One region of the Shewanella aestuarii genome, then DNA from elsewhere that is predicted to be linked to it. Evidence: predicted binding sites of a transcription regulator. Region 1 holds the regulator's gene; each other region holds the start of a gene.
The links. Region 1 encodes sigma-54, which starts transcription at its own class of promoters, with help from an activator protein. Its sites were predicted from a motif close to GTTGGCACGNNNNTNGNNT; they were not measured.

Region 1 (7,989 bases):
TCAACCTCAGCTAAAACTCAGCAAGCTTATCGATTATCAGTTGCGAGCGGTAAAGATATTCAGGCCAATGTAGAACAGGTTCAAGCACTAGTAGATAACTTAGATCGTACCGCCACTGAAGTGACAAGTTTGAAAGCTGCGAGTGATAATATAGGCAAGGTGTTGGATGTGATCAGTGGTATTGCTGAACAAACAAATTTGTTGGCACTTAACGCCGCCATTGAAGCCGCTCGCGCTGGAGAGTCTGGGAGAGGGTTTGCTGTAGTCGCAGATGAAGTGCGGGCACTAGCAAGTAAAACTCATGATTCCACCTCGGAAATTCAATCTATTATTAGTCATTTGCAAAAACAGGCTGATGCATCATATCAAGCAACCTTAACCAGTAAAGACTTGGTAGCCGTCACGATTGAAACCACCTATAAAACGGGTGAGTCATTGATGAAAATTACTGATGAAATGAATAGCATTAACGATATGATCACCATGATTGCTAGTGCGTGTGAAGAGCAATCTAACGTCACTTCAACAGTCGCTAATGATATGCGCACACTTAGCCAAGGTGCACATTCATTGAGTGATGACGCGGAAGAATTACAAACTACCACGGCAAAACTCATTGAAGTATCAAAAAAAATGGAAGCACAAATCGATAGGTTTAATTATTAAGTGATTACAAGCTGAGTCTTGAGGCTAAGCTTTTGGGAATGAAAATGGCAAGGGTGTTAGAAAACTCACTATTTTGGCTCTAGCGCCATATTATTGTTTGTGATCGTTGTTTGCATTGATATATAAAATTGCTGGGGGACAATTGTCTATATCCTAACACCCTTGCCGAAACCGATTTTAAGTAATTGATTGTAATTGCTGATGTAAACTTTTTTATCTATTGCCTTTAATGAAAATGGCAAGGATGTTAGAAAACTCACTATGTTGGCTCTAGCGCCATATTATTGTTTGTGATTGTTGTTTGCATTGATATATAAAATTGCTGGGGGACAATTGTCTATATCCTAACACCCTTGCCGAAACTGATTTTAAGCAATTGATTGTAATTGCTGATGTAAACTTTTTATTTGTTGTTGTAGTGATGCAATTTGACCCACGATTTGATGCTTTTTATTGAGCTTTGTGTTGTCGGTTGACTTAACCCAGTTGTAAACGGTTTTTGAGGCAATGCCGTAATCTTTAGCCACCTCAGAAAGTAGGCGATTATGGCACTTAACTTGATTAACGACTTCGTTAATTAGTGCATCTGAATAACGGCTATTTCGATAGTAATTCATAATCTATATCCATTTTTTACACGTTAAGTTCTGCAACCAGAAGTACATTTGCAAACTATAGGTACAAGAGGTTAAGTTTAGTGCTTTTCGACTTCCCATTGGCTCACTCCTAGGTGAGCAAAAAAAGCATATTGCTGTTGAATGAAGCTTGTGCTTAATAGACAGGTACGAGTGACATTTTTAAGTATGCTGCCCGGTAAAACTTTAACGATTGAATTGTTTTTCATAACCTTATCTCCTACAACATGAGCAGTGTTCACGTAATGAACTACTCCTTTATGGGTACTTATCTATATGGAAAGTCTGTGCCAAGTTTTAAAATAATTTTTGTTGTTAAATTTCAGCAACTTGTGGTTTTAGCTAATTATTGCAAACTCTATAGCTGGATCGTTTTGGTGCAATTGCACTAACTTGGCGTAAATAAGAGTGATAAATGGGTAAAAGTTACCAAGCTGAAATTAAATAACAGCTTGGCAATCTGCTGGCAGATAAGTTGAGGTCAAGTAGTGGTGTTAAGACTGGATAAGGTTAAGACATTAAAAACAATGTGGCTAATCCTAAAAAGGCAAACAAACCGATAACGTCAGTGACGGTTGTTAATACCATGCCACCGGCTAATGCGGGATCAATATTAAACTTTTTAAGTACGAGCGGAATGGCTGCTCCGGCAAAACCAGCGATGGTCATATTGATAAGCATCGCGCCACCAATCAATCCACCTAAGGCGAGATCGTCTTTCCATAACCAGATGGCTATAAAGACCAATATTGACCATATTAGGCCGTTTAAAAAGCCAATGGCCAGCTCTTTGCCTATTAACCAGCGTGAGTTTGACTGGCCTATGTGACCAACGGCAATCCCGCGGATCACCAGCGCCAAGGTTTGGTTACCTGCCACACCACCCATACTGGGTACTATCGTCATTAAAATGGCAATGGTAGCAAACTGTTCTAATGTTCCTTCAAACATGTTACTCACAGAAGCAGCCAGCAGGGCGGCAAATAAATTAATGGTTAACCACATTGAGCGACGTAAAGTACTTTTGAGGACGGGGCCAAAGGTGTCTTCGTCACCATCCATGCCTGCCATACCCATCATAGAATGCTCGGCATTTTCTCGGATAACATCTACCACATCATCAATGGTGATCCTGCCTAGCAGCTTACCGTGTTCATCAACAACCGGCGCAGATACCCAGTCATGGCGTTCAAATAATTGTGCGACATCGGTATCAGGCATGTCGACCGGGATACTTTCCAAGTCATCTGCCATGATGCTACGTATATTGTCGTTAGGATTACAGGTCAATAGATCTGCCAACCTAACCCCACCAAGAACCGAATCTGATCTGTCAACAACGTAGAGGGTATCAGTGGTATCTGGAATATTGCCTCTTTGGCGCAGGTAGCGCAGCACGACATCGATACTGACATCCGGTCTAAGAGTTAGGGTGTCGGTGTTCATCAAACTGCCAGCTGTATCTTCTGGGTAGCTAAGTGCTTGTTCTACTCTGAGCCTATTTTGGGTACTCATTGATTGTAGTACCTGTTGATAGACGGTATCGGGGAGACTTCTTAAAATATAAGCGAGGTCATCGGTGTCCATGTCACTAGTGGCTTGGGCCAGTTTTTCTGGTGACATACCGCTGATAAGTGCATCTTTTAGATCTTCATTGAGCTCCTCGAGAATATCACCGGCTTGTTGTTGGTCGATCAATTGCCATAATATTTGTCGGCTTTTGGGGGGAGAAGATTCAAGAATATGGGCTACATCGTTGGCGGCCATGTCATGGAGCATATTGCGCACATGGACAAACATTCCGCTGCTAAGCGCTTGGCTAAGTTGATTGAGTCGTGCCGCGGTCAATTCAGTATCTAATGCTTCTTCGATACCCATTTAACACTCCTGTCGAGCTCAATAAAATGCTGTTTAAATAATTTGATGTTATATCAAGCCTATCAAAGCAAGGCTTTAACAGCACTCGTCAAACTTGGCATTGATTAAATTACATATGGCGTCTAATGCTGCTTGTGCATCTGGTCCTTCAGCGGTGATGTCTATTGTTTTACCAATACCGCTTTCTAACATCAACAAGCCTAGCACACTGGCGGCGTTTGCTTGTTTACTGCCTTGGATTAGTGTGACATTAGCATCAAATTCGGTAGCCAATATTGCGAGCTTGGTCGCTGCTCTGGCGTGTAAACCGAGTTTATTCGTGATGGTGACTTGACGTTGCAATAGGCTCATTGTGAGTGTTCCATCAACAGAGGTTTTAAACTTTAGGTTATTTGTGTTTGTTATCAAGCTCGCGGTGCCTTGCGTGAACAACATGCTTGGTGCTGGATGCAAATCGTTTACTGAGTTGATCCGCAATATAAACTGAGCGATGTTGTCCACCAGTACAACCAATTGCGATGGTTAAATAGCTACGATTATTACGCTCTAGGTGTGGCATCCATGTTTCAAACAAATTTTCAATTTGCATAATGAATTTATTAACCAGTGGCTGCTTACCTAAAAAGTCTTGTACAGGTTGCTCAAGGCCTGTAAAAGGTCTTAATTCAACTTCCCAATGTGGGTTTGGTAAAAAGCGCACATCAAACATAAAGTCTGCTTCTGTTGGCATGCCATGTTTAAAGCCAAATGATTCAATGTTGATCACTAAGTCTTTATCAACACTACCCATTAAAATTTCACGAACTTGGTCGCTAAGATCGTAAATATTGAGCGCAGAGGTATCAATGTAATGATCAACAACACTCGCTATCGGCTCTAACAGTTTGCCTTCTAGCTTTATCGCATCTTGAAGTGAAATTTGATTTTTAGAGAGAGGGTGTAACCGACGGGTTTCGCTGTAGCGTTTAAGTAGCACTTTATCTGATGAGTTCAGAAAAAAGCTAGTGACTTCAATATCATTACCAAGTAGTGCCAGTTGCGCTTGTAGTACTTTACCTTGTTCTGCAATGTTTCTGACATCAACACTGATGGCGACTAAATCACTGCTGGCTTTTAATTGTTCAAGCAAGGTGCCAATCATTGCCACAGGTAAATTATCAACACAATAATAACCAAGGTCCTCCAGCACCCTAAGTGCAACGGATTTTCCTGAGCCAGAACGTCCTGATACTATGACTAATTTCATGTGGTAATAACCTGATAAAGTTCGCTTGAATCGTTAGTTTTACGCAACTGCTTGAGTGTGAGTTTGTCTGATAACCTTTCTGCCATTGAAGATAATGTACTGAGGTGCTGCTGACATTGATCGGCAGGAACTAACAGTGCAAACAGTAAGTCAACCGGTTGTTTGTCGATGGCATCAAAAGCAATAGGCTCTTCGCATTTGATAAAAACGCCTATTGGGTGATCAATAGTTGTCAAGCGACCATGCGGGATCGCAATACCATTGCCTATACCTGTGCTGCCCATTTTTTCGCGAGCCACTAAGCTTTCGAAAATTTCTTGTGAGGAAAGGGTCGGGTACTGGGCAGCGACTAAGTCGCTGATTAATTCCAGTACCTTTTTCTTACTGCCCGGTGTGGCACAGGTAGTGCATTCCGGCTGCAGGATGGTACTAAGTTCCATCGTTAATGCTTAGTCAATTTCTCTTTGTGTTTAATAACCTGACGATCGAGTTTATCGATCAGGGCGTCTATGGCTGCGTACATGTCACTGTTTTCTGACATGGCAAATACTTCAGCGCCGTTTAAACTCACTTTAGCTTCTGCTTTTTGTGATTGTTTTTCAACGTTCAGTACCACGTTGACATTATTGATCTGATCGAAATGTCGTTCAAGCTTTGTGAATTTTGTCGCGACATATTCTCGAAGTGACTCGGTAATTTCTACATGATGTCCTGATAAATTGATTTGCATATAGTTCCTCCAATCGCTTAGTAGGTTATAAACTCTTACGTTGGTTTGAGGGCGGGATCATCATCGCTTCACGATATTTCGCGATAGTACGACGCGCAACATTAATCCCTTGCTCGGCCAGCAGTTCGGCCATTTTACTATCGCTTAATGGCTTTTTCTGGTTTTCAGCCGCAACCAGCTTTTTAATAAATGCGCGGATTGCTGTTGAAGAGCATTCTCCGCCATCGTCAGTGCTAACGTGGCTAGAGAAAAAATATTTCAGTTCAAATAAACCCCGTGGGGTGTGCATGTATTTTTGGGTGGTAACCCGTGAAATGGTAGATTCATGCATTTCAACGGCTTCAGCAATATCATTTAACACCATAGGTTTCATGGCTTCTTCACCATATTCAAAGAAACCTTGTTGAAATTGCACAATGCAATTGGCGACTTTAAGTAAGGTGTCGTTGCGACTTTCTAAGCTTTTGATAAACCACTTGGCTTCTTGTAAATGGCCACGAATAAATTGGCTATCTGCTTGGTTTTTGGTACTGCGAGCCATTGAAGCATAGTGCTGATTAATACTAATTTTTGGCATGTTATCTGGGTTTAATTCAACTACCCAGCGGCCATTCTTTTTGGTCACTGATACATCTGGAATAACATAATCGTCATCAGGGGGGGAGATCATTGCCCCTGGACGCGGATTCAGTGATTGGATTAGCTCTATAGCTTCGCGTAAATCATCTTCTTTGAGCTTGGTTTTTCGCATTAAGGTGCGAAAATCTCGACCAGCGATCAAATCTAAATAGTCTTTGATCAACAGTTTTGCGTTTTCAATGTGCGGCGTGTCAGGGGCATATTGCATTAGTTGAATTAATAGACACTCACGCAAGTCTCGTGATGCCACGCCTATTGGGTCAAAATGCTGAATGCGCTTTAATACGGCTTCAACTTCGTCAAGCTCAATATTTTCATCGCCCATCGCCTCTAAAATATCTTCAGTGCTTTGGGTTAAGTAGCCTGTGTCATCAATGGCATCAATAATGGCTGTGGCAATGGCTAAGTCGGTTTCGGAAAATGGGGTTAGGTTTTTTTGCCATTCTAGATGTTCATATAAGCCTTCAGAGGTTTCACCTTGAAATGGCATATCATCACTTGGCAGGTTACCAGAACCTGAACCAGACATTGGCGATGCGGTATAGACTTCATCCCAAGAGGTGTCCATTGGGAGTTCATCTGGTAGTTGTTCTTTGGTTAGTGATTCTGCTGTATCGACGTTTGAGGTATCTCTTTCAACCGCAGATACCGAGACTTCATTGAAGTCGGTGTCAGATTGATCTTTTGACTTTTCAGTGTTTAATGGTGAAAACTCATCTTCCATTTCTAGTAGGGGATTTGAATCTAATGCCTGTTGAATTTCTTGCTGAAGCTCCAATGAAGATAACTGCAACAACCTAATCGCTTGTTGCAGCTGTGGGGTCATCGTTAGATGTTGACCCATTTTTAGTTGGAGTGAAGCTTTCATTACGACTAATCCCTAGATGAAATATGGTTTGCCACACAGATTATACAGTAATTCATTACTGAAATAGTTAATTAAAACTGAATGTTAGTTGTTATTTTATCCGTTAACATTGTGACTGTGAATCACTGATTGAATTTAATCATCGTTGATTTAAATTACACCTCAGATTAACTATAGCTTGAATTGTTCGCCTAAGTATACAGCCCGAACTTGCTGATTGTTTAGGATCTCTTCCGGTGTGCCTTCGGCAATCAAATTACCTTGGCTAACAATGTAAGCGCGTTCACATACATCAAGGGTTTCACGCACATTATGGTCGGTGATCAGTACCCCTAAACCACGATTTTTTAACTGTTGAATAATTTTCTTGATATCAATAACCGAGATGGGGTCTACCCCTGCAAAAGGTTCATCTAATAAGATAAACTTAGGGTTTGCCGCTAATGCTCGGGCGATTTCAACTCGACGACGTTCACCCCCCGATAATGCCATACCTTGGCTGTCTCGAATATGTGTAATGTGGAACTCTTCTAAAAGATGTTCAAGTTCTTCTAAACGTTGCTCATTACTGATTTCTTTGCGAGTTTGCAATACCGCCATAATATTATCGTGTACGGTTAGTTTTCTAAAAATACTCGCTTCTTGAGGCAGATAACCGATGCCCTTACGTGCTCTTAAATGCATGGGGTCTGCGGTTAGGTCGTCTTCATCAATGAGTATTCGGCCGTTGTCGCTTTTTACTAGTCCTACAACCATGTAAAAGGTAGTGGTTTTTCCTGCACCATTAGGGCCCAATAAGCCCACAATTTGACCAGTTTTAACGGTTAAACTGACGCTTTTGACAACTTGGCGGTTTTTATAGCTTTTAGCTAAATTTTCGGCTTTTAAGGTAATTTGAGTCATTGGTTACCTTGTTTTTCTAGCTGGGTTTCAGGGCTTTTTGGCTGACTAGCAGGATCAGCCTCTTGGAAGTTTTCTGGCTGAATAATAGTAATGACGCGATCGTTACCTGTGCCTGTACTTTCTGCAACTAATTCCTGAGCATTTATGTTATAGCGGATCATGTTGCCGGTAACTTGGCTGCCCGCTTGATCAAGCTTAGCATTACCAGTGAGAAGTAATGTGGTCGTTGCTAAGTCATAACGAATTTCATTTGCACTGGCTGTACCGACGCGGCCATCATCTAATTCTTGAGAGAAGGTCGCAGGATTTCCGGTGGCAACTAAGGTTTGGGTTTGTCCGTTCTCGCTTGAAAAGGCTCTTAGCTCATCTGCATTGATATTAATTGAACCTTGGGTGATTTTCACAGGGCCATTAAAGATGATTT
Region 2 (7,989 bases), 1.2 Mb from region 1:
CTTTTATTTAGTAAAAAGTTGATGTCGTTTTGCTTGTAGTAAATGATGTCTTGATTTTTGGCCTTTTTTAACATTGAGAAGCCGAAATCTATAAAGACTTGATGCATGTAATCTGTATCTGGGGTAGCAAATTCTGTGAATTCAATTCCTAAAAGTCCCAGTGGGTTTTGTTGGCTTGCCATTGTTATTTCCTCGTTATTTGCATCTTGCCGTCACTCTGTGGCGACTTAAAAAGTTTGGTTATCGGTTGAGTCACTAAATTTTTAAGATTAATTTTCTAACCAAGAGCGGTTGTAATCTTCACTCATACAATGTTTTACATGAGAGGTCAGGTTGAGTGGGGCGAACGTATCTACCATTACAGCATATTCATAGGTGTCTTTTTTGCCGATTGAGGCTTCGGTACGACCAGGTTGCGGCCCATGAGGTACACCTTTTTGATGTAAGGTGAGATAGCCTGCTTCAATGCCTGTACGGCTCATAAAATCACCATCGACATAATATAAAACTTCATCACTATCGATATTATTGTGGTAATAAGGGGCAGGAATGGATTTTGGGTGGAAATCATACGGACGCGGTACAAAGTTACACACCACAAAATTATGTGCAGTAAATACTAAGTGATCCGACGGCGGTAAATGAATTTGGCCCACTTTGGGTGCATATTCAGTAATGTTAAATGCCCAAGGGTAAACACAACCATCCCAGCCAACTAAATCAAAAGGATGCCATTCAAGGGTCATTAACTGGTATTTGTCGCCAAATTTACATACTAATGGAAATTCGCCTTTTTCAACCACGGCATCGGTTAAGGTTGGTGTGCGTAAGTCACGTTCGCAATAGGGGCTGATTCAAGTAGTTGGCCGTACTCATTGCGAAAATGCTTAGGCACTTCAACCATTGAGAAAGACTCAATCACAAATAAACGGACATTACTAAAGTCATTAAATGCTAATTGATAAGTTGTACCCCGTGGAATAACAAGATAATCCCACTTTTTAACCTCAATCACCCCATACTCGCTAAACAGTTGTCCTTCACCTTCGTGAATGAATATCACCTCATCAGCATAGGCATTTCGATAAAACTCGTTGGTTGGCTCAGTGACTTTGGCGGTGTAAAGTGCGACATCATTGTTATAAAAAATTTTGTTACGGCTAGTAAAAAAGTTACCTTCGCAATCTGCACTGCGTGAATCAAGCTTATAATTTTGTATGAGCGTGTCTTGCCAAGCCTCACCGTGATTGACCTCATAAGGGCTGACATTGATAGCCTTAGTCGGCATGTTATGATGATATTTATTAGAATATATGTTTGAAAAGCCATGAGTAGAGAATAATTCTTCACGGTAAAGCTCACCATTTTCTTTTTCAAAGGCTATATGGCGTTTATGTGGGATCTGACCTTGTTTAACATAAAATGGCATAACGGATTCCTTAACCTGATATTGCAGTTTTAACCCTATATGAAACTTGACTGGGTATTAATTTTTAGTTGTTTAGCGCTAGCAGGTTTTAGTTAATAAATATGTGATCTAGATAACAGAGGTATAGTTAATCTAGTTGCTTGAATGAACAAAAAAAAGAATAATTAATAGCTAAACATAATCAGTTTTTTTGATTGTATTGTTTTCAATACAAATGTGGCAGTTATTCGGTACAAACATGGGTAAATGTTAACTTCTAAAGGAAATGTATGCGTATAGATGTCGATACTTTTAATGTCTTGCAAGTGCTAGTCGAAGAGGGCAGTTTTGCTAAGGCCTCTGAACGCCTACATAAAGCGCAATCTGCCGTTAGTTATCAAGTGAAGAAGCTTGAGCAACATCTTGGTGTCAGCCTGTTTAACCGTGATCAATATCGTGCAGAGCTAACACCTGAAGGGCGAGTTATTTTAGCTGAGGGGCAAAGGTTACTGCAGCACTTAGCGAATATTGAACATTTGGCCAGTCGCTTTAGCGAGGGGTGGGAGCCAAAACTTGAGTTAGTGATTGATGGTGCATTGCCTATGGAGCCAATCATGAGTGCCTTAAAGCGGATGTCAGAGCATAATATCCCACAAAAGTGCAGCTTAATATGGAGTTTTTAGGGGGGTGCAGCATCGTTTTGAACGTGATGCGGCAGATTTGATGTTAGTTAAAGATTATCTCACAGGTCCTAATTATTTGCCTAAAGCATTGCCAACCATTACCAGTTTGCTAGTGGCAAGTCGTCAGCATCCATTAGTCAATCAAGTTAATGTGAGCTTAACCGAGTTACAACAACACGTCGAACTGACTATTGAAGATTCATCACCACAACGTTTAGTTCGAGATGAAATGCAATTTGGTGGCGACAAAGTATTCTACCTATCTGGCTTTATTATGAAAAAAAATGCCTTGCTGAAAGGGTTAGGTTTTGGTTGGATGCCTGATTTTCTTGTTGCTGAAGAACTCTCTTCGGGGGATTTAGCTATGGTCGATTTTGTCGGGGGTAATCGATTTAGTTTCACACCCCAATTAGTGTCAACATTAGAAAGACCGTTAGGCCGTGCTGGCCAGTTATTTACTGAGTTAATTTTGGAAGAGTTTAGGCTGTTTGAATTACAAGCATCTAAAGAGCAGAACGCCCTTGGATTGGGTTAAGTTATTGGATTTATAAATGCGTTGACATTCGTCATGCAACTTACTTTTAGTGACTTATGATAACCCGTCACTTGTTGACATAATATGTCTGTCGCATTATGTTGGTTTAAATTGAATGTAGTGATATCAGGGAGAAGATAATGAATAGGCGTTGCCACGAAGTTGATTACCAAATTCTTGGTTCAAGTATGCAGCTTGTCGAAGTTGAACTTGATCCTCAAGAAACAGTTATTGCTGAAGCCGGTGCTATGAATTACATCGAGCAGGATATTGATTTTGAAGCTAAAATGGGTGATGGTTCAGAGCCTGAAAGCGGTTTTTTCGGTAAGCTTTTAGGTGCCGGTAAACGGGCGTTGACTGGCGAAAGCATCTTTATGACACATTTTACTAATCAAGGGCATCAAAAGCGGAAAGTGGCCTTTGCAGCGCCTTATCCGGGAAGTATTCTGGCGTTAGATTTAGCACAATATCAAGGCGAACTGATTTGCCAGAAAGATAGCTTTTTAGCCGCAGCATTAGGTACGAATGTAACCATGAAATTTAATCGTCGATTAGGCGCAGGCTTTTTTGGCGGAGAAGGTTTTATATTACAAAGTTTAAAGGGCGATGGCATGGTATTTATCCATGCTGGTGGCACATTAATTAAGAAAGAATTACGCGGTGAAACCTTAAGGGTTGATACGGGGTGCCTAGTCGGATTTACCCCTGAGATTAATTACGACATTCAACGAGCAGGTTCGTTAAAGTCGATGGTATTTGGTGGAGAAGGTTTGTTTTTAGCGACTTTACAAGGACATGGTACAGTGTGGTTGCAAAGCTTACCGTTTTCCAGAATGGCAGATCGAATTATCTCTCACGCCCCTTCAATGGGCGGCAAACCACGTGGTGAAAATTAAATTTGTGACAATAGATCTTCAATAATCATGGTTATTTATTGAGTTTTCGATATTAAAGAAAAACGTTTAGCAGTAAAAATTCTAAACGTTTTTATTTTCACCTATGGTTCAACCTTCAAATCAGCTTGCTTGAGCAAGGCGTTTGATATGCATAAATTCTTGTTCAGTGACAGGCTGCACACTTAAACGAGTCCCTTTAGTCACTAGTACCATTTCGGCTAAAGCAGGATCGGCTTTTAATTCGGTTAACGTAAGTTGTTTTGCGAATTTTTCAACATAGCTTAAATCTACTTGAAACCAGCGAGGATTGTTAGGATCAGATTTAGCGTCATAATATTTAGACTGAATATCAAAGGCAGTGATGTCAATTGAAGCCGCTTGAGTGATTTTAGCGACTCCGACAATGGCAGGCACTTTACAGCTTGAATGGTAAAATAAAACCAGATCATTCAATTGAACATCATCTCGTAAAAAATTTCTTGCTTGATAATTACGGATCCCTTGCCAAGCTGTTGTTTGCTTCTCTGCATTGAGCAAGTCATCTATGCTGAACTCATCCGGTTCAGATTTCATTAGCCAATATTTCATAAATTTCTCAAAAATAATTTTTTTGTCTTACACTGAATGTGGACTTAATCATCAAAAGGATACTGATGACTCGCTTTCCCATTCATTACAACGCTGTTTTACTTTGTATATTGCTTACAATGCAAAGTATTTACTCAAGCGTAAGGGCAGAAACGCTTACTCTTACCACATTAGAGTGGCCTCCCTTTACTGGTGAGCAACTGGCTGGGAAAGGTATTATAACGCAAATTATTCGCCGTTCACTTAATTCTCAAGGTCATGAATTAACTAGCCAAATATTGCCATGGAATAGAGCTGTTCGTATGGTCATAACCGGAAAATCTACAGGTTATTATCCTGAATACAAGCTTGAATCAGACAATTATATTTTTTCTGATCCAATTGGGGAAAGTCCCATTGGAATAGTAGAACGTAAAAGTAACCCGATAAAATGGCAACAAGTTTCTGATTTAAATCCTTACACAATGGGGGTTATCAGTGGTTATGTAAATACCGATGAAATCGATTTAATGATTAAGGACGGTAGGCAAAAATTTGATGTAGCAAATCATGAGAAACAAAGTATCTTAAAATTAGCCGCCAAACGTGTTGATTTGATTATTATTGATCTCAATGTTTATCAATATTTAAAAAATGATCCTGATATTGCAAAAGTTATTGATTTACTACAAGTAAATGACAAAGTGATAGCCAATAAAAGTCTGCACATCGCTTTTGAAAATAGCCCAGAAGGGGATAAGTGGAACAATATTGTTAATCAAGGCTTAAAGCAGCTTCAAGTACAACAAATCATTGATGCTTATCTAGACCAAGCTAAATAAGCATCAATTTTTACAAATTTATAAGTGATATTTATGGGACTCGCAAAGAGCATTACTTATCAATAAATTAATACTGCTCTTTTGCTATTACAGTTTGTCCAATTGGCGTTAAACTTAATAAGGCGAGTTTAAGGTGCTGAATACCAAAAGGAATACCTATGATGGTAATAAAGCAAGCCAGTGCATGGGTTAAGTGCCCTATAGCTAACCATATGCCAAAAAATACAAACCAGACTACATTTCCAATCATACCAGCAGTACCTGTACCGATATCTTCTGAACCAGTCAGATGGCGGCGATTTATAGTTTCTTGACCAAAGGGCCAGAAAGCCATTTCGCCAATAACAAAACAAGCTCGGCCAAAAGGAATACCAATAATACTGATAAAACAGAGTAGACCGGCTAACCACCAAGCTAAGCCCATGATAAAACCACCTAGTACAAACCATGCGATATTAAAGATTAATCTTAAAATGGCCATTTACTTTCCTTATTAACTTTAAAACTAACTCACTTTTTATTCTATCTTAGCTAGAATCGTGCCAAGTTTAAGTTGTTGATATAATATAGCTTTTTATTTTGCGTGTTGCATAAACTAATATGGTAATCGTCATTTTGACTAATTTTGAGTGATTTTAACTAATCAACAGGTAAAATAGATGGACTAAATAATCTGAGCTAGTCATTAATATGTTTACCGATAGTCCTACCCAAGAAATATTTTTTGCAGGTCATAAGATGTTTGTTAAACGAGATGATTTATTGCACCCCGATTTTAGCGGTAACAAAGCGCGCAAATTCTTCCATTTTTTAAAAAGTAATAATAATAACCATGTAAAGTGTGTTGTAGGCTCTGGATCTGCTCAGGCTAATTCACTCTATTCACTTTCTGTTTTAGCTAAGCTTAAAGGGTGGGACTTAGATTATTATGTGAGTCATATTTCAGATGCATTAACCCAGCAACTTTTAAGCGTTTCGCCAGTCAATAGTAATTATGTACAAGCTGTAAAAAATGGTGCAAATGTTAAAGCCGTTAATTGGTCAGACAAACGATTTAATCAGTGCCAGCATTTAGATGATGCCGTCGAACAGTTAAAAAGTGATTATTATCTACACTATGGCAAGCAAGAAGTATTATTTATTCCGGAAGGGGGACGCTGTGAATATGCTAAAACAGGTGTAGCTATTTTAGCGAGTGAAATTATTAATTGGGCTATTGAGTATGATATTGATAAGCTAACAGTGTTCTTACCCTCAGGTACCGGGACAACAGCTTTATATTTACAACAATCTATTAATGAAAAATGTGATCAGCATTTAGATATAAAGGTGATGACATGCAGTACTGTTGGTGGCGATGATTATCTGGTTTCTCAATTTAGACGTTTATCTTCAACAATTTCATGTTTTCCAGAAATAGTAACAGATGGAAATAAATACCATTTTGGCAAGCTGTATTTAAACCTGTTTGAGTTATGGCAAGAGGTGTTGGCAACAACTGGTATTACGTTCGATTTACTCTATGATCCGATTGGTTTAGCTGTATTAAAGCATCAACTACAAACAAGAGCTTTGTTAGGAAGAGAAGTTTTATATATTCATCAAGGGGGCTTACTGGGTAATGTTACTATGCTACCGAGATATTTACGTAAACAGAAAAATAAAAAATTAAGAAAACTGTGAGGTATTTATCAGTTTGCTCTGTTGATAATAAACGTCGGTAAGTGAGAGGAGAATACCGAGGGCGAGTTTATTACTTAACAGAGCAAATGACGTTCGCGAAGCGAAGGATTTTACTTGTTAGAACTGATCAACCATTTTAAAAAATTGATTGCTTCAGTACGTTTTGCAAAAGTTGTTTTGTTTTTACCTTGAGAATCAGTAAAAGCAATTGAGTTTTTGTTTGATGAAATTGAATTAACTGGAAAGTTAACTGTAATTTCGTGTCCGTTTACATGGTATGACATATTCATACTCCTTATAATTTGCTGTTTCACGCTTGGTGAAAATAAATTTAACAATAAAGTTTCCTTAACATTTTCGTGATGCGAAATATTTAAGTTAGCTTAAACAAGTTACCTTATGAGTCACACATCAATCAAGTTTTAAATTATAAAGATGTGATATTTCAATATTTACCATTCAATATATATATCATTAATTTGATAAGTATCAAAAAACACACCAAGTAAAATTTACTTGATGACACTAGTTGACCACAGGTTTATGACAAAGCAATGACACTGAAAGGCGTCAATATATATCAATAAAATACACTATATTAATGTAAATTATGTTGATTTACAAAGGCTTATGAGGTTTACAGTATGGAAGTTGAGCAGACTTTCTTTAGGTAAACAAATAAACAAGGTACTTGAATGAGGTGGATCATATACTTAATCAACTATGATGGCAATAGGCTATACAAAATAACCTATTACCAATCATGCCTGTGCATCTAATTTTATACAGCTTAGTAGAGCAGTTCACCTATGGGGTTTAGCAGTTTAGTAAATCCTTTGGTGAAATACAGTGGCGCATCAACGATTGTATAACACAAGCAACCTTCAGTGGTTTTGGGTGAATGTTGGTGGTTTTCGTCTAGCAGCATAAAGTCGCCAGGTTTATAACTATTAAATTCATCACTGAATTCACCAGCAAGTAATAAGGTTAACTCCGAGCCTTTATGGCTATGTTCTGGAATTTCGCCTTGTGCTTCTATGTGTAGCAAACTTGCCCTTGCTTTACCTTCCCCAGTATTCATACGTAAACGACTGACTTTTCCAATTCCTTGCCACTGGCCATCAACTTGCTTTCGTAACGCTCGTGGTAAGGTAAAGGTTTTGCCTTTAATGGTTATACTTGTAGAAACTGGTTGGGCTATTGTTGACGGCATTAAATCTAACATATCAAGCTTGTTGTCGAGAAGGTCTTCTAGCATTGAAGCCATGTCGAAGTTGGACTCATCAATATCAACTAGGTCATTGCTTGATGCTTCAAACACGTTTTTAGATTCTTCAGTAGTCAGCGCATCTAACTTTTGCTGACAAATCTTGCA
Region 3 (7,989 bases), 1.0 Mb from region 1:
CTGCTTAGATTGTCGTACATCGTCGAATGAAGCTCTAACTTGCTGTTGCATGCTGTTAATGGCATTGGCAACCAGTGTAAATTCATCTTGAGCGGCATTGCGGTCGAATTTCAATGGTTCAAAGACTTTATCAAGGCTAATTTTTTCGCAATATTGGCTTAATTTTAAAAGATGTTGCGTAATATTGAGCCAGACTAAAAATAAAATGAAGCCAGCAACTAGAAAGGTTTTAACGGCATTAGAAAGTAAAATTAAAATCGCTTTATCATACAGTCTGTCGTAAATAATGTTTAAATCAGCCTGTACCAGTAAAGTGCCAACTTTTATGTCTTCTGAGTTGCTATAAATCAGGTCGAATTGTTTTTCGATAATTGAAGTGTTTTGGTATTCCCCAGCTTGCCACTCTTGGCCGCTATCGTCTTGAATTAAGATGTAAGTAATGTCAGGTAATTGGCTTAAACCGTCAAGTTGAGTGTTAATCAACCGCTCATCAATAACCCAAATGCTAGCAGCCAGTACTTCTAAGTTAACTTTTTCAATGCTAGAAAACGCCCGATCAATTCGATTGACATCACTGTTGTAGTCTTTAAATAACTGATAAACCGTGGTCAATAGCGTAATTAAGGAGCTAAACAGCACAATCGACAGCATAAGCTTGCGACCGATAGGGCTACTTAACAATTGTCTTGAAAATCTTAGCATGGCATTTATTCAATTATTATAATTGCTTACTCATTAAGTTAGAGCATAAATAGTGCAAATGCCACTCAATATTGTTAACTAAAAGTGAGATAAATAGCCAACATCTTATAGCGAGCCCAGTCCTCATTATTTTATCTAAGTGAATTATTTTATTGGCATTGTTTTTGCTTTGAGTGTTTAGGAGTTCAAAATTCTGACACTGCAGGTGAGATATGAGAAAGATGACATTAGAAGCGATTAATTGGAGCAATATCAAACGAGCCTTTATGGGGGCCATGCTGTGGTTAGTGGTTGCATGTGTAACATTATTATTTGCCCCTGTGAGTTTACTTACCGACATCGCCTTAGCTGACTTTGTGCGACAGAATAATCACTTTATTGGCTTGGGTTTAATTATAGGGATTGCCTATTTTCTCAGTCAGTTAGTGAGTTTTGTGGCTGATGAGTTAATCCAACAGTTACGTCAAAAACGTGCAGTGGAAACCATTGAGGCTAAGGTGAAACTGCTTGATCCTGCTGAGCGCGCTTTACTGAGGGAGTTTTTTTTACAAGGCGCCACCATTTTGGCTTTACCGCAAAATGAGCTAGCAGTAAAAAGTTTAGTGGCGACTAATATTCTAGAGAAGCTAGGCAATGAAAGGCATTATGCTATTCAAGGGCCGACAGCTGAATATAAGATAGCCATGCAAGCGCGAATTTATTTAAATCGTGATGTGCTCAGGTTACCAGCAGGCGAACCAACTCAAGAAGAGCTGACGTATTTATTAAAAACCCGACCGCATTTCATTAATGGTTTGGTGCAGCCACGAAAACATGCAGCATAGATAAATCTACAGGATGCTTAAGCTGAAAGTGACGGTTTTAGAAACCTGTACATAAAAAAGGGGCTAAATGTTAGCCCCAAAAATTTATAATATTTGCAAGATAAAAACAAAAATAACGATGAAACCTAAATAATGTTAGTCATTATTTGTGGGAGCTGACTTCACAATAAACATCCACATCATGTAAGAAATAATGCCAAAAGTAGAGAAAATTACAATCATTGAAAGTAATCCAATTGGGTTTCCAAACATTAAGTCAAGCCAAAATGCCATGATGCGATCCTTGTTAATTGTGAAGACCTAGTTATCATAATGCTCAAATTGGTTAATAAAACTGATCTTGATCAATAACATGCAAAGTTTGTAATCCTATGGTCAGTTTAGTTGTGATGTAAGTAGCCGTTACCCGTTAATTTTACCTTTGTCGTTGCTAAATTAAGCACTTGTTCGTTTTTGTTAACTTAGACGAGTTAAAGGGCTTGCCATTGTCATCTGCATGGGTATAATTCCGTTCACTTAATTGCAAGTTTAGCGTTTAAGTATGCAGTGCCAGTGTGGTGAAATTGGTATACACAGGGGATTCAAAATCCCCGCCTTTAAAAGCGTGTCGGTTCGAGTCCGACCACTGGTACCATCTCTCTTATGAGAGAACAATAACCGACTTAGTGTCGGTTTTTTTGTCTCTAAATTTTAGCCATCATAACGATTTTTATCGTCGTTTAAATTAAATCATTCATTGATTAACCTATTCTCTCTTCGATTGAATGAACACCCTTAAATGATGGGTTTAAAATGATTTTTAACTCAGAAAAACTTTATATTTCAATAAAATCCTTAATTTATTGAGTTTTGCGCTGATGGAGCGCATCATCTATATTCTCTTCCATTAAAACACATACAGCTCACTTAATGAAACAATCAAACGATGTGACTTCTACTGAACAAGTTGATAAAACTGTTTATACCCAAATGTCATCAGTAAATAAGGTATTTCCTATTATCGGTATTGGTTCTTCTGCTGGTGGGCTTGAAGCCCTGGAACAGTTTTTATCAAACATTCCGGGTGATTGTGGGATGGCTTTTATTGTCGTGCAGCATTTAGATCCAAATCATAAAGATATGATGAGTGAGTTATTGCAGCGGGGAACATCTCTAAAGGTGCTGCAAATTACTGACCATTTGCCAGTGAAACCCAATCATGTTTATGTGATCCCACCTGCTTATGACTTAACCATTTTAAATGATGTATTACTATTATTGCCTCGCATAGATACTAAGGGGCTGCATTTACCTATAGATGATTTTTTTGCCTCTTTGGCGCTTGATAAAAAGGAGCATTCAATTGGGGTGATTCTTTCCGGTATGGGGTCAGATGGCAGTTTAGGGGTGATTAAAATAAAGCAACAAGGCGGGGCAGTATTTGTACAAAGTGTTGATACTGCAAAGTATGAAGGGATGCCAATAAGTGCAATAGATACTGGCCAAGTTGATGCTCAGGCCCCTGCGGAGGAATTAATTGATAAAATTATGGCTCATATTGAGAAGACCGGTCAAACGGCTAAGTCAATTGACTCTCATAAAAAAGAGTGCTGCGAGATTGAAAAAGTGATAGCGCTGATGCGTGCCAATACAGGTCATGATTTCTCTCTTTATAAAAAAAGCACTATTCTTCGACGTATTGAACGACGTATGGAGTTACATCAACTTGCTAAAGTCGCCGACTATGTAAGGTATCTGCGTGCCAATCCACAAGAGACTGACTTGTTGTTTAGTGAAGTATTAATTGGGGTGACTAACTTCTTTCGTGATAAATGTGTTTGGCAAAAATTAGAAAGTGAAGTGATATCTGTTTTATTGTCCCAATATCCTGATGGTGGAACATTGCGTGCATGGGTTCCTGCTTGCTCAACGGGCGAAGAGGCTTACACTCTAGCAATAGTATTTCAGGAGGCGATTCGCAAAGTTAATTCACATCAGCATTTTGATTTACAAATTTTTGCCACAGATCTTGATAATGAATCGGTTAAAAAAGCAAGAAAAGCGATTTATCCAAATAGTATTACCGAGAACGTTTCGCCAACGATACTAGAACGATATTTTGTGCCGATAAAGGAAGGGTACAAAATAAGTAAGAGTTTGAGGCAAAAGGTTATTTTTTCTCAACAAAGTTTAATAATGGATCCGCCGTTTACCAAGCTTGATCTTATTAGCTGTCGAAATTTGTTTATTTACCTCGAAGCCGAACTACAGCAAAAACTCATCGCTTTATTTCATTATAGTTTGAACTCTGTTGGTTTTTTGATTTTAGGAATGTCAGAAACAATTGGTGAGGCCGATCAATTGTTTCTAGCACTAGAAGGTAAGCAGCGAATTTATAAGCGGCGCAATAGTCTGCAGCCAGTTAATTTAACGACTTTTCCAACCCAAGCTATAGCCAGTAAGTTAGATGAGCTTACCTTAGAAAACTTTGCCCCTGTAAAACCTGAGAATACACACATTTTGAACTTAGAAAATTTGGCCAATTCTTTATTACACGACTATTTTGCGCCGTCAGCCGTACTCACCACCAAGCAGGCTGATATTGTTTATATTAGTGGCAAAACGGGAAAATATTTAGAACCTGCGGTTGGTAAGGTTAATCACAATTTATTTGCGATGGCTCGGCAGGGGCTGTCTGCGCCATTGAATGAAGTCTTCTATCGTGCGCTACGGCAAAATAAAAAGTTAGAGCTCAGAAACATTGAAATTGGGACTCTGGATGAGACTCTGCAAGTAGATGTGAGCGTACAACCTGTACTTTCTCCTGCTGGATTAAGTGGCATGGTGTTGGTTATTTTTTCTATTTCAGCTGTACAGCTTGCTTCGGCCAAGATTAATCGTAAAAGGAATGCCTCGCAAAAACATAACGATGAAATTGAAACGTTACAGCAAGTTTTACAGCTGGCAAGGGAAGAGCTGCGGATGACCACCAGTGAAATGCAGTTCATTCAAGAAAACCTAAAATCAGCAAATGAAGAATTAAAAAGTACTAATGAAGAGTTGCAAAGCACTAATGAGGAGCTCACCACCTCTAAAGAAGAAATGCAGTCGATGAATGAAGAGCTACAAACAGTTAATCATGAGCTCAATACTAAGGTATCTGAACTTTCAGAAGCCAGTGATGATATGGAAAATCTGCTAAATAGCACCAATATAGCGACGCTTTTTTTAGATAAAAATCTTAAAGTTCGGCGATTTACCACTGAAATTTTAAATATATTTAAACTGATTTCTAGTGATGTCGGTCGTCCTATTACTGACTTAGTAAGCTCGCTAATTTACCCTGAATTAGTCAACGACTGCCATGAAGTTTTGCGCAGTTTGATTTTCCATGAAGAGGAAGTGACTACTCATGATGGACGTTGGTACATTGTGCGAATTATGCCCTATCGAACGCAGGAAAGCTTGATTGATGGTGTAGTGATTACTTTTAGTGATAATACGGTAAACAGAAAAGCCAATATTGCGATGACTAAATCAGAGTCTCGCTTTAGGTTATTGTTTGAAAACTCAGTTAATGCCGTTGCCTATAAGCGTATCATACTTAAAGATGGTAAAGCGGTAGATTTCAATTACCTTGAAGTTAACAATGCATATGTTGAGATCACTAACTTGTATGGTGTAGTCGGCAAAAATGGCAGTGTTGTTATTCCTAATATTTTACAATCTAACCCTGACTTTATGGCTGTGTGTGGACGGGTGGCAAAGTCTGGGATATCTGAAAAAATTGAATATTACGTCGAAGAAAGTAAGCAATGGTTTGTCTGTTCAATGCATTCTGAAGTACAAGAGTTGTTTGTGTGTGTAACGGAAAATATTACCGATAAAAAAAAGAATATTTCAACCTTAGCAGATATTAAGCAAATGTTAGAGCAAGGATCTCAGGCATCAAAATTTGAGTTGCAACAAATAATTCACAATGTGCAAGCTAAGCTGAATAACCTGCTAATATTAGATGAGTAGGGCATTTGCTTTACAATTATAGCCTTGTTGCTAAGGACAAAATTTGGCGTCTAAAAAGCAAAACTCACTAAAAGCAGAAGCCATTTTACGTTTGCAAAAAAAAGGCTTTAGTTTACCTGCGCCAAACACCCAATCAGAGCGTCTTTTGCATGAATTGCAAGTGCATCAAATAGAGTTAGAGTTGCAACAACAAGAGCTCATCGCAGCCAGAGACTTAGCCGAATCATCATCAGCAAGTTATCAAGCCCTTTACGACTTCGCACCTGTCGGTTATGCAGTCTTAACCGTAAAGGTGAGATTACTCAAATTAATTTAACTGCGGCTACCATGTTGGGGATGGCTAGAACAAAACTAATTGGCAAAAGGTTAGCCGCATATTTAACCCAGAGCGCTTTGCCGCAATTCAATACTTATCTTTCAAAAACGTTTGCAGGGAGTTATCAGCCTGCTTGCGAGATACAACTATCCGCTAAGAATAAACTCAATATCATTCAACTGAAGTGTACGATGAGTAGCGATGACAGGGAGTGCCTTGCTGCACTAACAGATATTACCGCATACAAAAATGCTGAAGTGAAATTAAAGCTTGCGGCTAGTGTATTTAGTCAAGCACAGGAAGGGATCATGATCACTGATGTTGACGGTAATATCATAGAGGTTAACGATACTTTTTCTAAGATCAGCGGCTATAGTCGACAAGAAGTTGTCGGTCAAAACTCAAGGATTTTTACATCAGGTCGTCAAACTGCAAGTTATTATGAGGATAAGTGGAAAACGCTAAAGGACCATGGTTATTGGCGTGCTGAAATATTTAGCCGACGTAAAAATGGTGATATTTATCCGCAAATGCAATCAGTTACCTCGTTGCGAGATACTAGTGGCAATATCACTCACTATATATCAATGTTCACAGATATCACGAAAGAAAAGGCACATCAAAAGCAACTCGAGCACATTGCTCACCATGATTCGTTAACAGGCCTACCTAATAGAGCTTTATTGGCTGACAAGCTTAATCAGGCAATCAAACAAAACCAACGTCATGGTAAAATAATGGCGTTGGCCTATCTTGATTTAGATGGCTTTAAAACAATTAATGATACCTATGGCCACAGTATTGGCGATCAATTCTTAATTTCTATTTCCAAAGAGCTTAAGCTTGCATTGCGTGCAGGTGATTTTTTATCGCGGATTGGTGGTGATGAGTTTGTCGCTGTATTAAGCGATTTTGATCAAGCAAGTGATTGTGAGCCGGTGCTTGAGCGGATGTTAATCGCAGCTGCTAAAGATATTATCTGCAACGGTGAAATACTACAGGCTTCAACCAGTATTGGAGTAACACTTTATCCGCAAAACGGCACCGATCCAGATTTACTGCTTAGACAGGCTGATCAAGCTATGTATCAAGCTAAAGATAAGGGGAAACATTGTTACCAATTTTTTGATATTGACTCTGCAGAGGCGGCAAAATCAAGACGAGATAGCCTTGAGGCTATTGCAAATGCGATCGATAACAAAGAATTTGTTTTATATTACCAGCCAAAAGTAAATATAAAGACTGGTGTCGTAGTCGGTGCTGAAGCGTTAATTCGTTGGCAGCATCCTACTCGAGGACTTTTACTACCAAGCGTTTTTTTACCCACTATTGAAGAGCATGAAATGAGTATTACTCTCGGTGAATGGGTCATTGAAAGTGTCCTTGAGCAGATGAGCATTTGGCAAGCGCAAGAGTTAACAATACCTGTCAGTGTTAATATTGGCGCCAGCCAGTTACAAGGTAATAAGTTTATTGCGCATATAGCAGACGCTTTAGCGACTTACCCTGCCATTGCGCCTGAGCTACTTGATTTAGAGATTTTGGAAACTAGCGCATTAGAGGATATTAGTAGGATTAGCGATCTAATGAATGCTTGTATACAGATGGGATTAAAGTTTTCTTTAGATGACTTTGGTACTGGTTATTCATCGTTAACTTATTTGAAGAGGTTACCAGCTGCACTGTTAAAAATTGATCAAACCTTTGTGCGAGATATGCTGGTGGATAGCTCAGATCTTGCTATTGTTAAAGCAGTGATTGGTTTGGCTGAAATTTTTGACCGTGGAGTGATAGCTGAAGGTGTAGAGACTAAAGCTCATGGTGATAAACTATTGTCACTTAATTGTCATATTGTTCAGGGGTATGGTATTGCGCGACCAATGCCAGCTGATGAGTTGCCTGCCTGGGTTGTGCAGTGGCATCTTAATCCGACTTGGACAGCGTAATTGATCATTGTATAGATTGATTTTAGGAGTAAACAATAAGAAGGGTGTTACCGTTTTGTTACTTTAACTTTGTGACTTTAGCTTGGTGCAGGTAAAATGACGCCAGAGAATGGATATAGTTAAGGGAAATAATGAAAACAATACTTATGTTGGCATCAGTCGTTGCGATTGGTGGCTGCAGTGTTGAAAGCTCTCAAAA
Region 4 (7,989 bases), 620 kb from region 1:
ACTACTTGAGTGGATAATTCAGGTTCATTTGCCACAAGTGCGCGGATCGCCTTAATCATATCATCATCTTTATGCAAATTAGGGATCAGTATTGAACCATCGTCAGCATAACTGTATTCCTCTCTGGAGTTCAACATACCTAAGGTATCTGCAGCATATTGATCTTCAATTTCAGCAAGTTCATGCCCTAATCTTGCCTCTTCAGGCATATTAACACCATCGGGGTTAATCAGGCGCTTTAACATCGGACGAACAACCGCAAGGATCAGTACCAAAATCACTGCTGCACCTAATACAAGTTTAACCGCTCGCCAAAACCAAGGCTGTTCCCACATATCTGGCTCTGGCAAGACTTCCATTAACTGATCCATAAACGGAACTGTTACTACCTCTAGCGCATCACCACGTTGACTACTAAAGCCAACCGCGCCTTCAAGCAAACGACGAATATTAGTTAACTCTTGCTCTGTTCGAGGGACGCGACTAACTTGACCGTCTTCACTCACTTGTCCTGGTTTAAAATCGACGGCAACCGATACACTCACTCTGCGCACGACCCCTACTTGCTGACGAGTATGACTAATGGTGGTATCTAATTCAAAGTTACGAGTGGCTTCTCGGAAGGTATCTGCAGATTTAGTTGATTCTGAAGCACCATTGCCAGCCTCTTGCGGAATATCAGATTCCATCGGCGGTTGGTTTGACAGCGCACCTGGGATGCCACCTACTGTTCCGCCACTTGTATTGCGTTCAACGGTCATTTCACTACGCACCGCTGGCAGATCAGGCGAAAAGCGTTTTGCCGTTTGCTCTATGGCGGTAAAGTCCATATTAACATCAACTTGCGATGTGTAATTTTCAGGTCCTAGAATGGGCATTAAAATTGCATCAATTTTTCTGCGGTATTCGGCTTCTTTCTGCTGAACGATTTCCAGCTCACGACGTGCTCTAGCAGATGCGCCATCTTGACTACCAGAATTAAGCAATCGACCATTAGAATCCGTTACCGTTACTCGAGAAGGCTCCAAACCTTGTACGGCTGAAGCAACAATATCAACAATAGAATCAATTTCTTCTTGACCTAAACCGCCTCGACGAAGACTCACTACCACGGTAGCGCTAGGTTGTGATTTATTACGCGCAAATACATTCTCTTTTGGCAAAGCCAAAATAACCTTTGCACGACTAATGCTTTTTAATTCTTCAATCACTCGGGCAATATTCAGCTCTTGACTGTGCTTTAAACGTGCTTGCTCCATACGTTGACTAACGCCAAAACCACTGTCTTTGCTCAAGTAATCATTGGTTTGCGATGAGCTTTCAACCCCTGCTCGGCTTAATAGTAATTTTACGTCTTGGTACTTATCTTCAGGTACTTTAACCACATCAACTTGAATTTGATATTTAATCTGATTTTTATCAAGTACATCGAGTACTTGGATCATCTCAGCGGTTTCCATTTTACCTAATGGACGATATTCAGGCTCTTGCGCCCACATCATAATAAAGACCGCTAGCGCCAAACACACTGCTAACGCCAAAATCATGGTGACTTGTCGCATCATATCTGCGCCGCCAACACTGCCGAGCAAGCCAGATTTATTCTCCTGGCTCAAACCAGCGTCTGCTGTAGTATCTGAACCTACCATTATGTCTGTGCTCACAATATGCCCCTACTTTCTTTATTCTTAATCACTTATGACTGCACTAAACTGGCATGCTCATAATTTCTTTATATGCTTCAACAAGCTTATTACGTACTTGCACCGTGGCTTCAAATGCTACGCCTGATTTTTCACGGGCAATCACTGTGTCAGATAAGGTCACAGTGGTATCACCCATGTCGAGTCGAGTTGCCAAGTTTGAGGAGGTTTGCTGCAAACCACTGACATGCCCTACAGCCTGTGAAAGTAACTGACCAAAGTCAGACCCAGCGGTATTATTGACCTGTTGAGTTAAGTTGGGGCGAATGCTACCCACAGAAGGTGCGATTTCTCCACGAAGAGACTGCATTTCTTGTAGTAATGGATTGGCGTTAATCTGCATGGTGAAACTCCCTGCCGTCGAATATTTGACGAAACTTGACACTGATACAGGGTTAAAGCAAGTTGAATGCCAATATCAATAGAAAAGCCAAAAGCTACCTTAAATAAGATAGCTTTTGGATTAAGCGATTAAATTAAATACAATTTTTTAATAGAAAGGTTATGCAGGTAATTGAATTCCCATATCGCGCATTTTAGCCATTTTATATCGCAGGGTTCTGGCACTAATACCAAGTTTTTCTGCCACTAACTTTCGGCTACCTTTACATTGATTTAGGGTTTCCAAAATAATCACATGCTCTTGAGCTTGTAACTCTCCACCTAACCCTTCAAGTTCTGTTGGCTTCTCACTGATTTCAGCATCTGCCTGCAATGAAACATCGCTGGCATCAATGATAATATCTTTCACACCAATTTTTTCTGCTGTATTTAAAATTAGCGCTCGTTGGATAACATTATCTAGTTCACGCACATTCCCCGGCCAACGATAACTTAATAGCTTGCGGGCTGCGGCTTCATCTAAAGCGGGCACAGGTTGAATATTGAAAGCTTTGGCATGTTTTACAAGTAAATGCTTTGCTAGCGGTAAAATATCAGCAGGGCGTTGGTTTAAGGCTGGCCAAGTTAATGGAAACACATTAATTCGGTAGTATAAATCTTCCCTAAAGCCACCAGATGTAGCCATTGCTTTAAGGTCACGATTGGAGGTTGCCAATACGCGCACATCCAATTTAATTGTTTTGCGGCCTCCTAAGCGCTCAACTTCACGCTCTTGCAACACACGCAATAACTTAGCTTGTAAACCAAGTTCCATTTCAGAAATTTCATCTAGCAGCAGCGTACCGCCTTGTGCCTGTTCAAATTTGCCAGGGCAAGCTTGGTAAGCGCCAGTAAATGCGCCCTTCTCGTAACCAAATAAGGTTGCTTCTAACATGTTCTCAGGAATGGCGGCGCAGTTTATCGCAATAAATGGTGCATCAGCGCGAGAGCTATGTTGATGAATATACCTTGCTAATACTTCCTTACCCGAACCACTGGGCCCCATGATCATCACTGATGCATCCGACATTGCTACGCGCTGAGCAAGTCCTAATAAAGCAATACTTTTTTCATCTTCGACAATAGGTTGGTCGGTATTATTTTTCTGCGGCAAATAGCGCGACACTTGATTAAGCAACACTTCTGGCGCAAACGGTTTCGCCAAATAATCAACCGCACCTAATTTAATCGCGCTGACCGCACTATCAATCGTAGCGTAAGCCGTCATTAATAATAGCGGCATTTTAGGTAAGGCTTGTTGAAGGTAATGAAGTAAACCTAACCCCCCAATCCCTTCCATCTGCACGTCACTGATAACCATATCAAAGTCATTGGCTTTAAGGGCAATAATGGCCTCCTCAGCACTACTAACATCAACACAATCATATTGTGCTAACAGCAAGGTATCTAATAAAGCCTCACGCAAGTCGGCATCATCCTCGACCAACAATATTTTTGCTTCAGCCATGATTGACCTCCTGCTTTACCTGCTCATCTTGTGGTGAAACTTGATGACTCAAAGGAAATGTTAGTCTGACTTGGCAACCCATATTGGGTTTGCAAGATAACTGAATTTGCCCGCCATGATTACGAACCACTGACTGCACTACCGCCAACCCTAAGCCTGTACCTTGGGATTTTGTGGTAAAAAATGGCTCTAACACTTGTTGCTGCATTTGCGGTTCTAAGCCTTTGCCATTATCAATAACATCCAAAAACACTTGGTTATCTTGTTGAACAGCACTAATTCTAATTTTGCTCGCTCCAGCTTCTATGCTGTTCATTACCAAATTATTAATGGCTGAACTAAGCGCATTGCTGTTAGCCATGATGCTCGCCTCGGTGCTTGATTCACTGTAGATTTCACAATTTTTCTTCTGAGCGATCACTTCACAATTGGCCATCACAGTATCAATAATCTCATTAAAGGATACCGTTTCAGCCATACTATCTTGACGGCCTTTGGCCATTAACAGCATGTCATTAACTTGTCTTTCTAGCTCATTTAAACGATCAACTAATTTAGACTGAAAACGTGCTTTGGCGGGCTCAGCTAACTTTGTGCTCCCCAAGTTTGAAGCATAAAGTAACGCGGCCGATAAAGGAGTGCGGATTTGATGTGCCAATGTGGCGACCATTTTGCCTAGCGCAGATAAACGTTGTAAATGTGATAAGTTCTTTTGTAGTAAACGGGTTTCAGTTAAATCAGTCAATACAATTAATTGGCCCGGCTCTGGGGATAGCGGCGTAATGGCAAGCTTCACGCGACGACCATTTTTTAACGAAACCTCGTGGCCATCATCATCTTGCGGGGAAAAAGCACGATGAATAATGTCTAACCAACGTAAACCTTGTAATGGACGACCTAATAATTCAGCTGCAACAGGATTTGCAAGTGTGACGACACCGTCGCCATTAAGAATGACAACCCCGGATGGCATTGCCTGAAGAATATGGGCCATTTGATTAGACATATTTGCAGCCTCAGTCACTTTAGAAACCGACTCAAGTGTCTTTTTCGCAGTCAAATTTTTGTCAGCAACAAATGTTCCAGCTAATGTCGAAGGCTTTACAGCCAATACCGATGATTGCTGAAAATTTGTTTTATTATAACTTGTTACAACTTGCTTATTTGCGCTTGACCTTGAATTTGACCATGAATTTAACATAGTGACTCCGTCAAAAGAATTACATATAACTCTCTTAATGCACGAGCTATGCCAAAATACATAGACTATGGCAAAGTACACGGGCTATGACCTAGTACACAGACAATAACAAAACCACTTTTGGCCTTAAACGAAAAAAGCATACCTTATTTGGTATGCTTTTTAATTATCATTGCAAATGTATGCTTATTCTTTACTCATGCCGTACTTACGCATTTTTTCTACTAACGTGGTACGGCGAATACCTAACATTTCAGCTGCACGAGCAACCACATTATCTTGTAACTCTAGCGCCTGACGGATCATGTCAATCTCAAGCTCAGCTAACAAGTCCTTCAAGTTAACTCCCTCAGGAGGCAGCTCAGTCGGAAAACGCGTTTCAGGTAAATCGATAGGTTCATCATCATTAAAGATAGACGCTAACGCATCACGTTCTTGTTGTTCTTCACTGATTTCAACACAGTATTCTGGCACATCAATATGGCGATATTTTTGCGGTAAGTCATTTACGTCAACTAACCCGCCTGGATACAAAATGGTTAAGCGTTCAACTAAATTAGATAATTCACGCACATTACCAGACCATGCATGTTCTTTTAAAGACTCTATAGCTCTTTGGGTAAAGCGCACTTTACCTCGGCCTTCATTAAATACTCGGCTAACCAGCTCTTGTAGTAATAGAGGAACATCTTCGCTTCGTTCAGCCAAGGCTGGCATTTCAATTGGAAACACATTCAAGCGATAATACAAATCTTCGCGGAAGTCATTTTTAGTAATCATCGACTCCAAGTCACGATGTGTTGCAGCAACAATACGCACATCCGTTTGAATGGTTTTACTGCCACCAACACGTTCAAATACCCGTTCTTGAAGAACACGCAGCAGTTTCACCTGCATCTGCAATGGCATGTCGCCAATTTCATCCAGAAATAAGGTTCCGCCTTCAGCTAATTCAAAGCGGCCTTTGCGCGAAGAAATAGCACCAGTAAAAGATCCTTTTTCGTGACCGAATAGTTCACTTTCTAACAACTCTGGTGGAATAGCACCACAATTAACCGGAATAAAAGGACCATCTCGACGTTCTGACATGTAATGAATATTACGCGCAACCACTTCTTTACCAGTACCCGACTGCCCTAACACCAACACGGTAGCATCTGAACTAGCAACTTGGTTAATCAAATGCCTCACATTGGCAATACCTTCACTACGACCAACCAGGCTACGAAACAGTTTAGTTTGATTACCACTAGTAGGAACTTGTTCTTTTTTGGCTCTACCAAAAACTTGGCAAAAATGCAGTAACTCGGTTAATTGAGGATAATTTATTGGTTCTTCAATTAAGCCTAAAATATTTGACGTTTCAACACCTGCAGCACCCAATAGTAATATGGGTTGCCATGGGGCGATGGTGGCAATATTTTTGATACTTTCTACAGCAAGATTATCAGCCACAATGACAATCGCACGGTAACGAGACTCTTCTACAAGCGACAACAATGCCTCTGGGGTAACAATGTCACATTGTTCACCTAAGAATTCAAAAATGCAGCACAAACGTGATACTCGTTCAGAGAGGGTACCGACAATCAAAATTCGTTGTTCAATTTGCATCATTCAAGGGGCCAAAAGCTTGTTTATAGGTTTTTTAGTATCCTTCGGTATTATTACGTTTTTCTCGTAAAAGCCAAAGGACTTTATGGTCACAAAACGTGACAACTTGTTGTAAATGTCAGTCAAACAATTTGTCTACTCACACTTACGGCCTGGGTAGGCATAAATTAATGTTGAGCTGGGGTAAATATTGTATTAACCGAGCGTCATAAGCAAGTCAAACGACACCTAATTGGCTAACAGAATTAATATTAGTGCATAATCGATTGTTTTTCATGCAAGTATAAGGTTTTTGGAGAATAAATATGAGTCTGAATAAGGTTAAATGACAACTCTAGACCTGAGGGGTAACTTCAACTATAGCAACATTAACAACCCGATTTCAGTTACACCTAATTCATGTTATATCTAGCTATTTAATAATGATTACGGCTTGTTACTCAGCCTAAGGGAACATTTTTAATGTTATAAAAAAACGTTAGCCAGCCATGCCAACTAACGCTTAATATTAAAAGCACTCCCATCAATATAGGAGTAATAGCTAATTTTATTTAACTCGCTTCTGAAGTCAGATGGTGTTTGTCTTGCGGGATAGCGTCCCAACCTTCCTTAATAATTCTTAATACAGCAGTGACATCATCAATGGCCTGCACATCATTATTAATGTTAGCCTCAGTGATCTTAACCAGCATAAACTCATATAAATCATTTAAGTTGCTGGCGATCTCGCCACCAGCATCCATGTTCAAACTACTATTCAAACCATTTATAAGGCCAATCGCTTTACCAATATAAAGCGCTTTATTTTGAAGATCATTACGCTCAATCGCGAATCGACTTTGCGCTAAGCGCTCTAGTGCTCCGGCAAACATCATTTGGATAATGCGATGTGGAGACGCTACAGCTATCTCACTATCTAAAGATACTTTTCGGTATGACTGTAGTGAACTTCTCATTTTTACCTACCTATCTGAATCAATGGTCTTATAAACCTGAATTTTTCGCTTATTTGACTTACCAATGCTTAATAAGTCTTTTCTATTTTGCGATATTGCTTGGGCTCTATTAGAAAATTGATTTGTTAAATCGATCTGTTCACGTAGAGCTTTTTCATCGACACTCAACTCATTATTAATAATTTTCTCAATAAAAAGTTGACGCTTCTGAAATAACTCATGCAAATTTGAGACCAAGTTATCAGACTTTTCGTTTTCAGCTGGTATTGATTCTATCTCACTAAACAAATTAATTATCAGCTGATTAATACTATCAAGCTCAGACATTTAACACCTTATTACACTTTATACTCACGACTATTGAGGTACGACACCCGGTAATGAATTAAGTCTATCGTATAAACCTGCACTCTGTTGATTTAACTGAGCCACAATGAGATCCATGGTATTAAATTGCTTGTACAGCCTTGCTTCTAATTGTTCCATCTTTAACGAGAAAGCTTCACGTTGATCATCTAAGCGAGAGGTTTGCTTAGTGTAAGTCTTGTTTCTGTCATCGATTAAGCCGCCAGTTTTAACATAGTTTTCGGCAAGATCATCTAGCTGATTCGCAAGACCTGAGGTTTCTGTGGCAAACAAGCCTTCAATTTTATCCATATCATTGGC

Region 2: the regulator sigma-54 is predicted to act here: its motif matches at 5,460-5,478, upstream of HBH39_RS07885 (YccF domain-containing protein).
Region 3: the regulator sigma-54 is predicted to act here: its motif matches at 854-872, upstream of HBH39_RS15380 (superinfection exclusion B family protein).
Region 4: the regulator sigma-54 is predicted to act here: its motif matches at 2,102-2,120, upstream of fliE (flagellar hook-basal body complex protein FliE).

What each region holds. Positions count from the first base shown of each region.
Region 1 covers NZ_CP050313.1:520,464-528,452, forward strand. Annotated here, with positions in the region: gene HBH39_RS02445 (methyl-accepting chemotaxis protein) at 1-666, shown strand, start outside; gene HBH39_RS02450 (transposase) at 1,035-1,283, opposite strand; gene HBH39_RS02455 (hypothetical protein) at 1,361-1,510, opposite strand; gene mgtE (magnesium transporter) at 1,812-3,179, opposite strand; gene HBH39_RS02465 (HPr family phosphocarrier protein) at 3,255-3,530, opposite strand; gene rapZ (RNase adapter RapZ) at 3,568-4,425, opposite strand; gene ptsN (PTS IIA-like nitrogen regulatory protein PtsN) at 4,422-4,865, opposite strand; gene hpf (ribosome hibernation promoting factor) at 4,868-5,155, opposite strand; gene HBH39_RS02485 (RNA polymerase factor sigma-54) at 5,181-6,662, opposite strand; gene lptB (LPS export ABC transporter ATP-binding protein) at 6,834-7,565, opposite strand; gene lptA (lipopolysaccharide transport periplasmic protein LptA) at 7,562-7,989, opposite strand, start outside.
Region 2 covers NZ_CP050313.1:1,720,135-1,728,123, forward strand. Annotated here, with positions in the region: gene hppD (4-hydroxyphenylpyruvate dioxygenase) at 1-182, opposite strand, end outside; partial or broken gene HBH39_RS07860 (homogentisate 1,2-dioxygenase) at 270-1,429, opposite strand; partial or broken gene HBH39_RS07865 (LysR family transcriptional regulator) at 1,699-2,626, shown strand; gene HBH39_RS07870 (TIGR00266 family protein) at 2,767-3,522, shown strand; gene HBH39_RS07875 (EVE domain-containing protein) at 3,643-4,110, opposite strand; gene HBH39_RS07880 (substrate-binding periplasmic protein) at 4,176-4,931, shown strand; gene HBH39_RS07885 (YccF domain-containing protein) at 4,999-5,412, opposite strand; gene HBH39_RS07890 (1-aminocyclopropane-1-carboxylate deaminase/D-cysteine desulfhydrase) at 5,622-6,614, shown strand; gene HBH39_RS07895 (hypothetical protein) at 6,725-6,898, opposite strand; gene HBH39_RS07900 (ChrR family anti-sigma-E factor) at 7,405-7,989, opposite strand, start outside.
Region 3 covers NZ_CP050313.1:3,519,318-3,527,306, reverse strand. Annotated here, with positions in the region: gene HBH39_RS15385 (sensor histidine kinase) at 1-702, opposite strand, end outside; gene HBH39_RS15380 (superinfection exclusion B family protein) at 915-1,526, shown strand; gene HBH39_RS15375 (DUF3149 domain-containing protein) at 1,662-1,799, opposite strand; tRNA gene HBH39_RS15370 (tRNA-Leu) at 2,075-2,160, shown strand; gene HBH39_RS15365 (chemotaxis protein CheB) at 2,436-5,528, shown strand; gene HBH39_RS15360 (hypothetical protein) at 5,572-5,844, shown strand; partial or broken gene HBH39_RS20150 (hypothetical protein) at 5,856-6,026, shown strand; gene HBH39_RS15355 (putative bifunctional diguanylate cyclase/phosphodiesterase) at 6,036-7,790, shown strand; gene HBH39_RS15350 (hypothetical protein) at 7,922-7,989, shown strand, end outside.
Region 4 covers NZ_CP050313.1:1,138,781-1,146,769, reverse strand. Annotated here, with positions in the region: gene fliF (flagellar basal-body MS-ring/collar protein FliF) at 1-1,652, opposite strand, end outside; gene fliE (flagellar hook-basal body complex protein FliE) at 1,708-2,046, opposite strand; gene HBH39_RS05275 (sigma-54-dependent transcriptional regulator) at 2,206-3,552, opposite strand; gene HBH39_RS05270 (sensor histidine kinase) at 3,545-4,753, opposite strand; gene HBH39_RS05265 (sigma-54 interaction domain-containing protein) at 4,940-6,370, opposite strand; gene fliS (flagellar export chaperone FliS) at 6,919-7,323, opposite strand; gene HBH39_RS05255 (flagella biosynthesis chaperone for FliD, FliT) at 7,330-7,650, opposite strand; gene fliD (flagellar filament capping protein FliD) at 7,681-7,989, opposite strand, start outside.